Regions from separate parts of the Kitasatospora sp. NPDC101183 genome, predicted to be linked through region 1. Evidence: riboswitches for the same ligand, from Rfam matches in the RefSeq annotation. Region 1 holds a riboswitch; the other holds the start of a gene.
What was found. Region 1 has a riboswitch for magnesium ahead of ACIRRS_RS05610 (NRAMP family divalent metal transporter). Riboswitches for the same ligand answer to the same signal wherever they lie in the genome.
Positions count from the first base shown of each region.

Region 2: linked by a shared signal. The riboswitch ahead of ACIRRS_RS07625 (NRAMP family divalent metal transporter) and the one ahead of ACIRRS_RS05610 (NRAMP family divalent metal transporter) in region 1 are both predicted to bind magnesium.

Region 1 covers NZ_JBIWOW010000003.1:387,534-394,830, reverse strand. The annotation lists gene ACIRRS_RS05630 (MFS transporter) at 58-1,236, shown strand; gene fdhD (formate dehydrogenase accessory sulfurtransferase FdhD) at 1,302-2,159, shown strand; gene ACIRRS_RS05620 (LysR family transcriptional regulator) at 2,165-3,121, shown strand; gene ACIRRS_RS05615 (FdhF/YdeP family oxidoreductase) at 3,212-5,503, shown strand; M-box (ykoK) riboswitch at 5,621-5,798, shown strand; gene ACIRRS_RS05610 (NRAMP family divalent metal transporter) at 6,148-7,297, shown strand, end outside.
Region 2 covers NZ_JBIWOW010000005.1:13,988-21,284, reverse strand. The annotation lists gene ACIRRS_RS07635 (DUF1275 family protein) at 1-472, opposite strand, end outside; gene ACIRRS_RS07630 (MgtC/SapB family protein) at 523-1,257, opposite strand; gene ACIRRS_RS07625 (NRAMP family divalent metal transporter) at 1,357-3,042, opposite strand; M-box (ykoK) riboswitch at 3,400-3,577, opposite strand; gene ACIRRS_RS07620 (ABC transporter ATP-binding protein) at 3,760-4,542, shown strand; gene ACIRRS_RS07615 (FtsX-like permease family protein) at 4,539-7,297, shown strand, end outside.

The sequences.
Region 1 (7,297 bases):
GCCGGAATCCGCCGGAATCCGCCACCGAGCCCACCGAGCCCACCGAGACGAGCCCCGATGCAAGCCCCCCGCTGGCTCCCCGCAGCAGCGGCCGTCGCCGTCGCCGCCTGGGGCGCCAACCAGTTCACCGCGCTCGCCACCGTCTACCGGGCCCGCACCGACTGGTCCGCGCTCGCCCTGGCCGGGATGTTCTCCGTCTACCTCCTCGGCCTCGCACCGGGCCTGCTCCTCGCCGCCCCCGCCGCCGACCGCTTCGGCCGGCGCCGCACCGTACGGGCGGCGCTCGCCCTCTCCGCCGCCGCCAGCCTGCTGCTCGCCACCGGCGAGGAGGGCGCCGGGTACGCGAGCCGCCTGGCGACGGGCTTCGCGGCGGGCCTGGTGTTCCTCGCGGGCGCGGCCTGGCTGCGCGAGCTGTCGAGCCCCACCGCGCCGCCGCAGGTCCCGGCCCGCCGCGCGATGTACGCCACCGGGACGGGCTTCGCGGCCGGCGCCCTCGCCTCCGGGGTGCTGGCCGAGTGGCTGCCCGGCCCGATGACCGTCCCCGCCCTGGCCCACGCGGCCGCCTGCCTGCTCGTCCTGCGCGCCACCCGCCGCCTGCCGGACACGGCCGCCGCCCACCGCCCGCCGCGCCACCTCGACGCGCACCGGGAGGCGATCAGCCACCCCCGCTTCCGCTTCGTCGTGCTCCCCGCCGCCCCGGCCGTCCTCGGCGCCGCCACCGTCGCGTACGTGGTCCTGCCGCCGCTGGTCGCCGACAAGGTGCCGGGCTACGCGCCGCTGTTCGGCGGCCTCGTCGCGGCGCTGACCCTGGCGACCGGCGTCCTCGCCCAGCCCTTCGCCGCCCGCCTGGACGACGCCCGCAGCGCCCGCGCCACCCTCGGCGCGATGGCGGTCGTCATCCTGGGCCTGCTCCTCGGCGCCCTGGCCGCCGCCCGCGCCTCCGTCCCCCTGGTGCTGCTGGCGGCCGTGGTCCTCGGCACCGGCTACGGGCTGACGCTCGGCGCGGGCCTGCACGAGGTGGAGCGCCTGCGCTGCGGGCCCTCCTCCGCCTCGCTGTACCAAACCACCACATCGAGCGGTTTCGTCACCCCGCTCCTCCTCACCGGCACCGCCGGCCACGCCTCCTACCCGGCCCTCCTCACCGGTATGGCCGCCGTGGGCACCATGACCCTCGCCGTCACCGCCACCCACAGCCGCCGCCACCTGCCGAAGCGGGAGGCCGAAGCCGGAGGATGAAGCGGGAGCCCGAAGCGGGAGGATGATGCACTCGTACGAACGTCGCCACCAAGGAGCCGACCACCATGGGCCGAGTGACCGTCCCCCGCAGGGTGCTGCGGCTGCGCGAGGGCGTGCCGTCGCACCGCCCCGACACCCTGGCCGCCGAGGAGCCGATGGAGATCCGGGTCAACGGCCGCCCCCTGACCGTCACCATGCGCACCCCCGGCGGCGACTTCGACCTGGCGGCCGGCTTCCTCGTCAGCGAGGGCGTCCTGCACGCCGCCGACCACCTCGCTGCCATCCGCTACTGCGCGGGTGCCACCGCCGACGGCTCCAACACCTACAACGTGGTCGACGTCGCCCTCGCTCCCGGCGTCCCCGCCCCGGACGCCTCGCTGGAGCGCAACTTCTACACCACCTCCTCCTGCGGCCTGTGCGGAAAGGCCAGCCTGGACGCCGTCCGCACCACCGCCACCTGGAGCGTCGCCGAGGACGGCCTGCGCGTCACCCCGAAGCAGCTCTCCGCCCTCCCCGACCGCCTGCGCGCCGCCCAGAAGGTGTTCGACAGCACCGGCGGCCTCCACGCGGCCGGCCTGTTCGACGCGGACGGGAACCTGCTCTGCCTGCGCGAGGACGTCGGCCGGCACAACGCCGTGGACAAGGTCATCGGCCACGCCCTGCGCGAGGGCCTGTTGCCCGCCCGGGGCACGGTGCTGATGGTCAGCGGCCGGGCCTCCTTCGAGCTGGTGCAGAAGGCCGTGATGGCGGGCATCCCGCTTCTCGCCGCCGTCTCCGCGCCCTCCTCCCTGGCCGTGGACCTCGCGGAGGAGAGTGGCCTGACCCTGGTCGGCTTCCTGCGCGGCGAGTCCATGAACGTCTACACCCGCACGGACCGCATCGACACCGACCGCATCGACACCGACCACATCCGAACCGGCTGACCTCCATGCTCCTGCGCCAACTGGAGTACCTCGTCGCCCTCGCCCGCGAGCGCCACTTCGCCCGCGCCGCCGAGGCCTGCCACGTCTCCCAGCCCGCCCTCTCCGAGGGTCTGCGCAAGCTGGAGGAGGAGCTCAAGGTGCTCCTCGTCCGCCGGGGCCGCGCCTACGAGGGCCTCACCCCCGAGGGCGAGCGGATCCTGCGCCGCGCCCAGCGCCTCCTCGCCGACCGGGACGCGCTGCGCGAGGAGGCCACCGCCCTGCGCACGGGCCTGGGCGGCACCCTGCGGATCGGCTCGGTGCCCACCGCCTCGGGCGCCGTCGCCCTGCTCACCGACCCGTTCTGCGCGGCGCACCCGCTGGCCTCCGTGGAGCTGCGCACCGACCTGCGCGCGGAGGAGGTCCTGCGCCGCGTACGGGACTTCGAGATCGACGCGGGCATCACCTACGCCCCCGACGGGGCCGCCGAGGGCGTACGGACGCACCCCCTGTACGAGGAGCGGTACGTCCTCCTGACCACCGAGCTGACTTCGGAGCTGACCACCGAGCTGACCACGGAGCTGACCACGGAGACGGACGAGCAGGGCGGCCCCGACGCCACCTGGGAGCAGGCCGCGACCCTGCCGCTCTGCCTCCTGGAGCCGGGCATGCAGGGCCGCCGCGTGCTCGACGACGTCTTCACGGGCCTCGGCCTCGCCCCGCGCCCCCGCGTGGAGACGGACTCCGTCGCCTCCCTCTTCGCCCACGTCCGCACCGGCCGCTGGGCCAGCGTCGTCCCGTACGCCTGGCTGCACGTCTTCGGCGTCCCGTCCGGCATGCGCGCCCTGCCCCTCACCACCCCGGAGCACGGAGCCCCGATCGCCCTGGTGCTCCCCGACCGCCGCCCCGCCCCGCCGATGGCCCGCGCCCTGCTGGAGGTGGCCCGCCGCACCGACCTCGCGGGTGTCCTGAACCGGCTCCCCTGAACCGGTTCCCCTGACTCGCCGAGCCCCACCCGCCGGACTAGCCTCGACCCCCGGGGGCCCTTCCGTTACGCGGACACGAAGGCGGACACCGTGACCAACGCCGATGACGAGCAGGTCGGCCCCTCCCCCGCCGGGGAGCCGCACTTCGCGCCGTACCACCACCCCGCCGCCGGCTGGGGCGCCGCCAAGAGCGTCACCCGCTTCCTGGCCCGCGAGGGCACGTACGTGGACGGGCCGCGCGCCGTCATGAAGATGAACCACGAGAACGGCGGCTTCGACTGCCCCGGGTGCGCCTGGCCGGACGACACCAAGGGCCTGCACCTGGACATCTGCGAGAACGGCATCAAGCACGTCACCTGGGAGATGACCCGCAAGCGCGTCGGCCGCGAGTTCTTCGCCGCGCACTCGGTGACGGAGCTGGACGGCTGGAGCGACTTCGCCCTGGAGGACCAGGGCCGCCTCACCGAGCCGATGGTGTACGACGCGGCCACCGACCACTACGTGCCGATCAGTTGGAAGGACGCCTTCGCCCTGGTCGGAGACGCCCTGCGCGGCCTGGACGACCCGAACCGGGCCGCCTTCTACACCTCCGGCCGGCTCGGCAACGAGGCGACGTTCCTGTACCAGCTGATGGCCCGCGAGCTGGGCACCAACAACCTGCCCGACTGCTCCAACATGTGCCACGAGGCCAGCGGCCGCGCGCTCCAGGCCTCCCTCGGCACCGGCAAGGGCACCGTCGACCTCAAGGACTGGGAGGTCACGGACGCGCTGTTCATCCTGGGCGTCAACGCGGCCTCCAACGCGCCCCGGATGCTGACCTCCCTCGCCGAGGCCTTCAAGCGCGGCGCGCAGATCGTGCACGTCAACCCGCTGGTGGAGGCGGCGGCGACCCGCACGATCATCCCGCACGACTTCACCGACATGGCGCTCAACCGGGCGACCCGCACCAGCACCCTCAACCTCCAGCCGCGCATCGGCGGGGACATGGCACTGCTGCGCGGCATGGCGAAGGCCGTCCTGGAGCAGTCCGCCACGGACGAGAAGGCGCTGGACCAGCTGTTCATCGACCGGCACACCGAGGGCTTCGAGGCCTACCGCAAGGTCTGCCTGGACACCCCCTGGGAGGAGATCGAGCGCCAGAGCGGCCTCGGCCGCGCCGAGATCCTCGGGGCCGCGCGGATCTACCGGGAGGCGGACCGCTCGATCTTCTCCTGGTGCCTGGGCGTGACCCAGCACGAGCACGGCGTGGACACGGTGCGCGAGATCGTCAACCTCCTCCTCCTGCGCGGCAATCTGGGCCGCGAGGGCGCCGGCCCCTCCCCCGTGCGCGGGCACAGCAACGTGCAGGGCAACCGCACCTGCGGCATCGACCACCGCCCGTCCACGGCCTTCCTGGACCGCCTCGGCGAGGTCTGCGGGTTCACCCCGCCGCGCGCCCACGGCCTGGACACGGTCGGCACGATCGAGGCGATGCGGCGCGGGGAGGTCACGGTCTTCGTCGGCATGGGCGGCAACTTCGCGCTGGCCGCCCCGGACACGCCCTACACCTACGAGGCCCTGCGCGCCTGCGAGTTGACGGTGCAGGTCAGCACCAAGCTCAACCGCAGCCATCTGGTGCACGGCCGCGCGGCGCTGATCCTGCCGTGCCTCGGCCGCACCGAGAAGGACCACCAGCGCGCGGGCGTGCAGTCCACCTCCGTCGAGGACTCGATGAGCATGGTGCACCTGTCGGTGGGCATGAAGCGCCCGGCCTCCCCGCACCTGCTCTCCGAGCCGGCGATCGTCGCCGGGATGGCCCGCGCGGCGCTGCCGGACAGCCCGACGCCCTGGGAGTGGTACGTCGAGGACTACGACCGCGTCCGCGACACCATGGCCCGGGTCCTGGACGGCTTCGAGGACTTCAACCGCCGGGTGCGGCTGCCGCTGGGCTTCCGGATCAAGCAGCCGGCCCGCGAGCTGGTCTTCCTCACGCCCTCGGGCCGGGCCGAGTTCTCCGCCGCCCCGCTGCCGGACGTCGTCCCCGCGCCCGGCACCCTGGCGCTGGGCACCATGCGCTCGCACGACCAGTGGAACACCACGATCTACTCGGACAACGACCGCTACCGGGGCGTGAAGAACCTGCGCACCCTGGTGTTCCTCAACCGCGACGACATGCGCGAGCGGGGCATCGGCGAGTTCGACCCCGTCGACATCACCAGCACCGCCCGGGACGGCAGCACCCGCTCGGTGCAGGGCTACCTGGCCGTCACGTACGACATCCCGCGCGGCTGCGCGGCCGGGTACATGCCGGAGCTCAACGTGCTGTGCGCGATCGGCGACTACAGCACGCAGAGCGACCAGCCGATCATGAAGCACCTCAACGTGACGGTCACCAGGGCGTGAACGCGGGCGGAGGCCCGGCCTCCGCAAGAGCCCCGGATCCACCCCACGAAAGGTAAAGGTTCTACCAAGTACGCAAGTATGGCCCTCCGGCGGGGATATGCTTCTGGAGGTTTGAAGAAGGCACCTCGTTCGGTGAGGCTTCTTCACGGACACAGGCCACTGATCCGACGACGTCGAGAGACGCCCAGGGTTAGGACAGATCTTCCCGACCTAAGGGTTGATCCGAAGTGGCTTCCGGCTCGCACGAGCTGGACACGCCGTGGAGTGCCAAAGCTCTGACGAGTTGGGGTGAGCCGGCATCTTCGCGCGTCCACGCGCCGCGTCGGCGAACTCCTTGCCGCGTCGATGACACGCACCACGGGGTGCGTCGACCGGGAGGAGGCGAGAGACATGGATTGCAGTAGTCCGGGCCACAGTTGCCCCTACCCCCGCTTGTCCTCGTACACCTCCGGCACGCGGTAACCACCTTCCCTGCGCGTCCATCTGACGCATCGTCACCTCACCACAGCGCGCGGCTCCGCCATGCCCGTACACCGCTACGGGCCGCATCGCCGCGCGGCGATGCGCCGCGCCCACTCGCAGGGAAGATCGCTGCTGCGTGCCCCCGACCGCCCCCACCTGTCCAGGGGCACGGGAGGAACGCCATGACCACCAACTCCACTCTCGACTCGAAGGTTCCCGGGCCGCGTTCCGCGGTGCTGGACGACGCCCACGTCGGCGACATCAAGGGTGCCCTCGGCACCATCCGACTCGACGACGACGCACCGCGCCAGGGGTTGTCGGCGAGACTCAAGACCCTCCTCGCGATCGTCGGCCCCGGCCTGATCGTGATGGTCGGCGACAACGACGCCGGCGCCTTCTCCACCTACGGCCAGGCCGGCCAGAACTACGGCACCCAGCTGCTGTGGACCCTGCTCATGCTGGTCCCCGTCCTGTACGTCAACCAGGAGATGGTGCTGCGCCTGGGCGCTGTCACCGGCGTCGGCCACGCCCGCCTGATCCTGGAGCGCTTCGGCAAGTTCTGGGGCGCGTTCAGCGTCATCGACCTCTTCCTCCTCAACGCCCTCACCCTCGTCACCGAGTTCATCGGCGTGACACTGGCGGCCGGGTACCTGGGCCTGCCCAAGGTCGCCTCGGTCGTGCTCGCGGCGGCGATCATCATCGCCTCGGCCTTCACCGGCTCCTTCCGGCGCTTCGAGCGCGTCGCGGTGGCGCTGTGCATAGGCTCGCTGCTGCTGGTGCCGATCTACTTCGTGATCCACCCGAAGACCTCGCAGATGGCCCACGACTTCGTGGTGCCGCAGATGCCGGGCGGCGCGGGCGAGTTGGCGGCCGTGATGCTGGTCATCGTCTCGATCGTGGGCACCACCGTCGCCCCGTGGCAGCTGTTCTTCCAGCAGTCGTACGTCATCGACAAGCGGATCACCCCGCGCTTCATGAAGTACGAGAAGGCCGACCTGTGGATCGGCATCGTGATCGTGATCGTCGGCGCCGCCGCGATGATGGGCTTCACCGCCGCCGCCTTCGCCGGGACCGACGCGGTCGGCCAGTTCTCCGACGCCGGCGCCATCGCCAAGGGCCTGGAGGACAAGGCCGGTCACCTGGTCGGCGTGCTGTTCGCGATCGCCCTGCTGGACGCCTCGATCATCGGCGCCTTCGCGGTCTCGCTCTCCACCGCCTACGCCATCGGCGACGTCTTCAACATCAAGCACTCGCTGCACCGCGGCGTGAAGGGCGCCAAGGGCTTCTACGCCGTCTACGCCGGTCTCGTCGTCGCGGCGGCCGCCATCACCC
Region 2 (7,297 bases), on a different contig from region 1:
CCGTGATGGTCATGGTGAGCACGGTGGTGGTCAGGTCCGGCACCTTGAGGGTGCGGACCACCGCGTTCTGCCCGCCCATGGCGAAGCCGAGCAGCCCGATCAGCGTGTAGCGGGCGCCCTCCGCCTCGTGGCCGGCCACCGCCGCCAGGACGGTGGCCGCGGCGACGAGCAGCGCCTGGGCGGCGACGGCGACGGTGAGCAGCCGCCCCCGGTGGTCCGGGAGCCGGCGGGCGAGGTGCCCGCCGGCCAGGGCGCCGAGGAGGAACGCGGCGAGCGCGGCCAGCGAGGCCGTGGCGGACAGGCCCGCCGCGCCGGCCAGGGCGAAGCCGAGGAACACCACGTTGCCGGTCATGTTGGCGACGAAGACGTGGCCGAGTTCGAGGTAGCTGACGGCGTCGACCACCCCGGTGACGACGGTCAGCACCAGCAGCATCGGCACGAGCGGGCCGTGGTCGGGATCGGGTGTCAGCATCGCTCTCCCCTGGTGGTGGTCCGGCTTCGCGACCTTACTCCCCCGCCTCGTCAGGCCAGCGCCTCGTTGCCGGAGTCGTCCTCCTCGCCCTCCAGGTGCCAGTGGAGGTCCCGCACGCCCGGCTCCAGGGAGAGCCGGGTGACGACCTGCTCCAGCGCGGGCGTGACCTGCCCGGCGATGGAGACGGTGGCCCGCAGGTTGGTCGCGTCCCCGGCGTCGGTGCGGCGGGCGCGCAGCCCGGTCGGAGCGAGGCCGGAGGCGGCGAGGGCCTGGAGGAGCAGCGCGCGGATGTGGGTCTCGGACTTGCGGTCGCACTCCAGGTGCACGATGGCACGGGAGTTGGAGTCCGGGTCGGTGCCGGACTGCGGGGACCGGTCGAGCAGCCGCCCGGCCGGGCGCAGCACCAGGTGGACGGCGAGCACGGCGAGGGTGCCCAGGATCGCCAGCTCCAGCTTGCCGGAGGCGGCCAGCACCCCGACGGCGGCCGAACACCACAGCGTGGCGGCCGTGTTGAGGCCCCGCACGCCGGCGCCGTCGCGCAGGATGACGCCACCGCCGAGGAAGCCGATGCCGGAGACGACGTACGAGGCGACGCGGGTGGGGCTGCCGGTGTCGCCGACGGCCTCGCTGTACAGGACGAACAGGGTGGCCCCGGCCGCGACCAGGGCGTTGGTGCGCAGGCCGGCCATGCGGGCCCGCCACTGGCGCTCGACACCGATCAGCGCGCCGCAGGCGACGCCGGTGGCCAGACGGACCAGGAACTCGACGGTGGTCAGGGTGTGCACGACGGCACCTCCTTCACGGAGAGGAAGGGAACGCGGGGAATACGGACGGACGGGCGGCGAGCCCCTGCTCGCCGCCCGTCCGTACGGGGTGCGAGCGGCTCAGTGGTTCAGGGCGGTCTGGACGACCTTGATGATGACCATGACCATCGCGAGGAGCAGGTAGGCGCGCAGGGCGCCCATGCCGACCTTGCGGGCGGTGGACATGACCGGCCTGCCGAGGGTCTCCAGCGGGGGCATCCGCCAGTTCTCGCGGCCGGTGCGGTCGATGTCCTCCTTGGTGCCCTTGCGGCCCGCGAGGAAGAAGTACCCGGCGACCAGGACCCCGGCGACTCCGCAGCCCGCCATGATCGCCAGGATCGAGTCGGAGGAGATGTCCGGCCAGACCACGGCGGCGGTGAGGATCAGCGAGAGCATCACCAGCACGCCGACCACTGCGGAGGTGAAGGCGTTGGTCTTCGGGCCGTTGACCCAGGGGCCGAGGACGGCCTTGTCGTTGCAGAGCAGCAGCAGGAAGACGGTCGCGGAGGGCAGCAGCACCCCGGCGAGGACCTGGACGAACTGCGTCATCAGGCCCTGGGTGTACGCGGTGGACACCAGGGTGATGGCGGCGGCCGCGACCACCAGGCCGGCGTAGACCGCGTAGAAGCCCTTCGCGCCCTTCACACCGCGGTGCAGCGAGTGCTTGATCCCGAAGACGTCGCCGATCGCGTACGCCGTGGAGAGCGAGACGGCGAAGGCGCCGATGATCGAGGCGTCCAGCAGGGCGATGGCGAACAGGACGCCGGCCAGGCGGCCCGCCTTGTCCTCGATGCCCTTGGCCAGCGCGGACGCGTCGGAGAACTGGCCGAACCCGTCGGTCCCGGCGAAGGCCGCAGCGGTGAAGCCGATCATCGCGGCGGCGCCGACGATGACCACGACGATCCCGATCCACAGGTCGATCTTCTCGTACTTCATGAAACGCGGGGTGATCCGCTTGTCGATGACGTACGACTGCTGGAAGAACAGCTGCCACGGGGCGACGGTGGTGCCGACGATCGAGATGATGACCATCATGACGGCGGCGAGCTGGCCGGAGCCGCCGGGCATCTGCGGCGTCACGAAGTCGTGGGCCATCTGCGAGGTCTTGGGGTGGACCATGAAGTAGATCGGCACCAGCAGCAGCGAGCCCGCGCAGAGGGCGACGGCGACGCGCTCGAAGCGCTGGAAGGAGCCGGTGAAGGCCGAGGCGATGATGATCGCCGCCGCCAGGACCACGGCGGCGACCTTGGGCAGGCCCAGGTACCCAGCCGCCAGCGTGACGCCGATGAACTCCGTCACCAGGGTGAGGGCGTTGAGGAGGAACAGGTCGATGACGCTGAACGCGCCCCAGAACTTGCCGAAGCGCTCCAGGATCAGGCGCGCGTGGCCGACGCCGGTGACGGCGCCCAGGCGCAGCACCATCTCCTGGTTCACGTACAGGACGGGGACCAGCATGAGCAGGGTCCACAGCAGCTGGGTGCCGTAGTTCTGGCCGGCCTGGCCGTAGGTGGAGAAGGCGCCGGCGTCGTTGTCGCCGACCATCACGATCAGGCCGGGGCCGATGATCGCGAGCAGGGTCTTGAAGCGGGCCGAGATGCCGCTGCGGGGCGCGTCGTCGTCGAGGCGGATGGTGCCGAGGGCGCCCTTGATGTCGCCGACGTGGGCGTCGTCGAGGACGGCGCTGCGCGGGGTGGCGGCGGGTGCGGTGGTCGCGGTGGTGGTGGCGGTCGCGGCGGGGACCTTCGGGTCCAGCATCACGTTGGTCATGGCGGGGCCTCCCTTGCCCCGTTCGGGGCTGCAGGGGGCACGCAGCAGCGATCCTCCCTGCGAGCTGCGAGCGCGCCGTCGCTCCGCACGGCGACGCTGAGCGGCGGCGGCCGTACGGGCATGACGGATCGTCAGACGGACTGTCTCGGGGCGCGGTTGAGCGCAGCGCGGAGCAGTCGGTTGAACGCGCAGGGAAGGTTGTTACCGCGTGCCGGAGGTGTGCAAGAGCATGCGGGGGTAGGGGCAACTGTGGCCCGGACTAGGGCAGTCCATGTCTCTCGCCTCCTCCCGGCCGGGGGCGCACCGTCGGTGCGCCGCATCACGACACGGCAAGGAGCACACCGGTCGCGCAGGACCGGTACACCCCAACTCGTCAGAGCTTTGGCACTCCACGGCGTGTCCAACTCGTCCGAGCCGGAAGCCACTTGGGATCAACCCTTAACTCGGGAAGATCTGTCCTGAACCTGGGCGTCTCTCGACGTCGTCGGGTCAGTGGCCTGTGTCCGTGAAGACGCCTCACCGAACGAGGTGCCTTTCTCAACGTCGAAAAGCATAGACCCGCCGCGACCGGCCCCGCGCACCTTTTCGGCCGTTCATCGACAGCTTTGTAGAACCTTGACCAAATCCCGGGACTGGATGGGCTCGACCTCGACATATACAGTTCACCGACATATAGTTCACCGACATATGCAGCTGAACAGCTCACGAGGGGGAGGCATGTCCCACACCGATCCGACCGCACCCGTCCTGCGGCTCGCCGCCGTCACCCGGGTCCACGGGAAGGGCGCGGCCGAGGTTCACGCCCTGCGAGGCGTCGAACTGTCCGTCCACCCAGGCGAGTTCGTCGCCGTCATGGGCCCGTCCGGCTCCGGGAAGTCCACTCTGCTCACCCTCGCGGGCGGCCTGGACACACCCAGCGACGGCGAGGTGCTCGTCGAGGGCGTCGCGCTCGGCGGCCTCAGCCGGCGCCGGCTCGCCGACCTGCGGCGGCGCTCCATCGGCTACGTCTTCCAGGACTACAACCTGATCCCGGCCCTCACCGCCGCCGAGAACATCTCCCTGCCGCGCGAACTCGACGGGGTTCCCGGCCGCCGCGCCCGCCGCGAGGCCGTCGCCGCGCTGGAGGAGCTGGGCATCGCCGAGCTCGCCGACCGCTTCCCGGAGGACATGTCCGGCGGGCAGCAGCAGCGCGTGGCCATCGCCCGCGCCCTGATCGGCGAGCGGCGCCTCGTCCTCGCCGACGAGCCCACCGGCGCGCTCGACTCCGCCACCGGCGAGTCAGTCCTCGCCGTGCTGCGCGCCCGCTGCGACGCCGGGGCCGCCGCCATGATGGTCACCCACGAGGCCGCGCACGCCAGTTGGGCCGACCGCGTGGTGCACCTGCGCGACGGCGAGATCGCCACCGAGAGCCGTGGGCACCGCAGCCTCGCCCGGCAATCCGCCGCCCAGCGCTACCTCGCGACCGGCGACGACGTCGAGACGGGCGAGGTGAACCGGTGAGGTTCGGAGCCTGGCGGGTCGCCCTGCGCCTCGCCCGCCGCGACGCGCTGCGCGCCAAGGGCCGCAGCGCCCTGATCGTCGCCATGATCGCCCTACCCGTCCTCGGCGTCACCGGCGCCGACGTCGTCCACCGCAGCGGCCAGCTCACGCCCGGCGAACGCGTCCAGCGCGTCGTCGGCGGAGCGGACGCCTACGTCAGCGCGCTCAATCCCGGCCAGTCCGTCGAGCAGGCGCCCATCGCCGAGGACGGCGGCTCCTTCGTCGTCCAGCCCCGGCCCGGGGACGCGCCCACCGCCGAGCAGCTCAAAGCGGCCGCCACCGACCCGACCGCGCTGGTCACCTCCCTGCTGCCGCCCGGCAGCACGCTGATCGCCGCCCGCTCCGGGCCGGAGACCGGCGCCACCTCCCCCGAGGGACTGGTGCGCGCCGCCACCACCGAGGCCGACCTCGCCGACCCCGCCTGGCACGGACGGCTGAACCTCGTCGAGGGCCGCGCGCCCTCGGCCGCGCACGAAGTCGCCGTCAGCCGGGCCTTCCTGGAGCGCGGCGGCCTCAAGATCGGCGCCACCACCACCGTCCAGGGCCTGGAGGGCACCACCTTCACCGTCACCGGCGCCGTCGAGCGCCCCGGTGAGCTCGGGCGGGCCGAACTCGTCGCTCGGCCGGGCGAGTTGATCGAGCCGATGAGCGCGGCCGCCGACAGGGCCGCGGCCGGTTCCGGTGCCGCCGCCGGGCCCGCCGACCGCTCGGGCGGCGGGCACCGGGCCTGGCTGGTCAAGCTCCCGGTCGGCGCCGCGATCGACTGGGCCAAGGTCCAGGAGGTCAACAGGTACGGCTACACCCTCACCGCGCGCTCCGTCGCGCTCGACCCGCCGCCCGAGCAGGCCGTCCCCTTCTACCGGGACTCGCGCACCTACTCCGACCCGGCCATCGGCAACAGCACCCGGGTCATCGTCGCCACCGTCACCGGCATGGCGCTGCTGGAGGTCGCCCTCCTCGCCGGGCCCGCCTTCGCCGTCGGCGCCCGCCGCTCCCGCCGCCAGCTCGCGCTGCTCGGCGCGGCCGGCGGACGACGCGGGGACGTCGGCGCGGTCGTCCTCGGCGGAGGACTCGTCCTCGGCCTCACCGGAGCCCTGATCGGCGTGGCCGCCGGCACCGGCGTCGTCGCCGTCCTGCAGCCCTGGATCGAGCGGGCCGGCGGCGCACGCTTCGGCCACTTCGCCGTCCCGCCGGTGGAGTTGGCCGCCATCGCCGGGATCGGCGTGCTCACCGCCCTGCTCGCCGCCGCCCTGCCCGCCCTCCAGGCGGCCCGGCGCAGCGTCACCGCCGGGCTCGCCGACCGGGACACCGTCCGCGCCCCCAGCCGGAAGATCACCCTGCTCGGCGTGCTGCTCATCGCCGCCGGCGGCGCCCTCGCGATGTACGGCGCCGGCGCCCTGACCCACGACCGCCCGGTGATCAGCACCTACGACGCCCGCACGCTCACCGTCCTCGGCGGCTCCGTCCTCGCCGAACTCGGCGTGCTCGCCTGCACCCCGGCCCTGGTCGCCCTCTTCGGCAGGATCGCCAAGCGCCTGCCGCTCGGCCCCCGGCTCGCCCTGCGCGACTCCGCCCGGCACCGCTCGCGCACCGCGCCCGCCGTCGCCGCCGTCATGGCCGCCGTCGCCGGAGCCGTCGCCATCGGCGTCTACAGCACCAGCACCGACGCGGAGAACCGGCGCGACTACCGGCCGCAGGCCCCGTACGGCGCCGTCCAGCTCAGCAGCTACGTCAGCGGGCCCCAGGCCCTCCAGGTGCGCGCGGAGGTGGAGAAGCAGCTCGGCGGGCTCGGGCCGCGCGGGGACCTCGGGCAGGTCGTCTACGAGTTCTGCAAGGGCTGCTCCAGCGTCGTCCAGCTCAAGGCCGCTCCGGCCGGACTGCACGTCCTCTCCGCCCCGCCGCACCTCGTCTCCGGCGACGCGACGGTGCTGCGCAACCAGTTCGGCCTGCACGACGCGACGGCCGAACGGGCCCTGGCGGACGGCAAGTTGCTGGTCTTCGACCGAAGGCTCGTCGGCGCGGACGGCAAGGCCGTGCTCCAGATGCGCGGAGGCGGCGGCGCGCCGCTGCAGCCCGGCGAGATCCCCAAGCCGGATCTCCAGGAGATCCCCGTCGACGCGGTGGTCGTCGAGAACCCGGACGCCGCCGGCTACGCCCAGGGGATGCTCGCCCCCGACGCCCTGCCCAGGCTCGGCCTCGCCACCCAATCCGTCGGTGCCGTCTGGCAGCCCGCCACTCCGCCCGACCTCAAGGCGCAGCAGCGCGCCGAGGCGGCCGCCGTCCAGCTCGACCGCTTCGCACGGCTGGACATCGAACGCGGCTTCCAGCCCAAGGGCGACGCGCTCACCCTGGCCCTCAGCGGCTTCGCCGGCCTCGTCGTGCTCGGCGCGGCCTGCATCGCCACCGGCCTCGCCGCCGCCGACTCCCGGCAGGACCAGGCCACCCTCGCCGCGGTCGGCGCCCCGCCGCGCATCCGGCGCACCATGGCCGGGCTGCAGTGCGCGCTGATCGCCGGGCTCGGGGCGCTGCTGGGCGCCGCCAACGGGTTCATCCCGGCGGTGGGGCTGCTCAAGTCCCGGGCCGGCGGGTTCGGTGCGCAGCCCGCCGTGATCACCGCGCCGTGGGGGGAGCTGCTGCTGGTCGTGCTCGTCCTGCCGGTGGTGGCGGGCCTGCTCGCCGCGCTGTTCACCCGCTCCCGCGTCGCGCTCGGGCGACG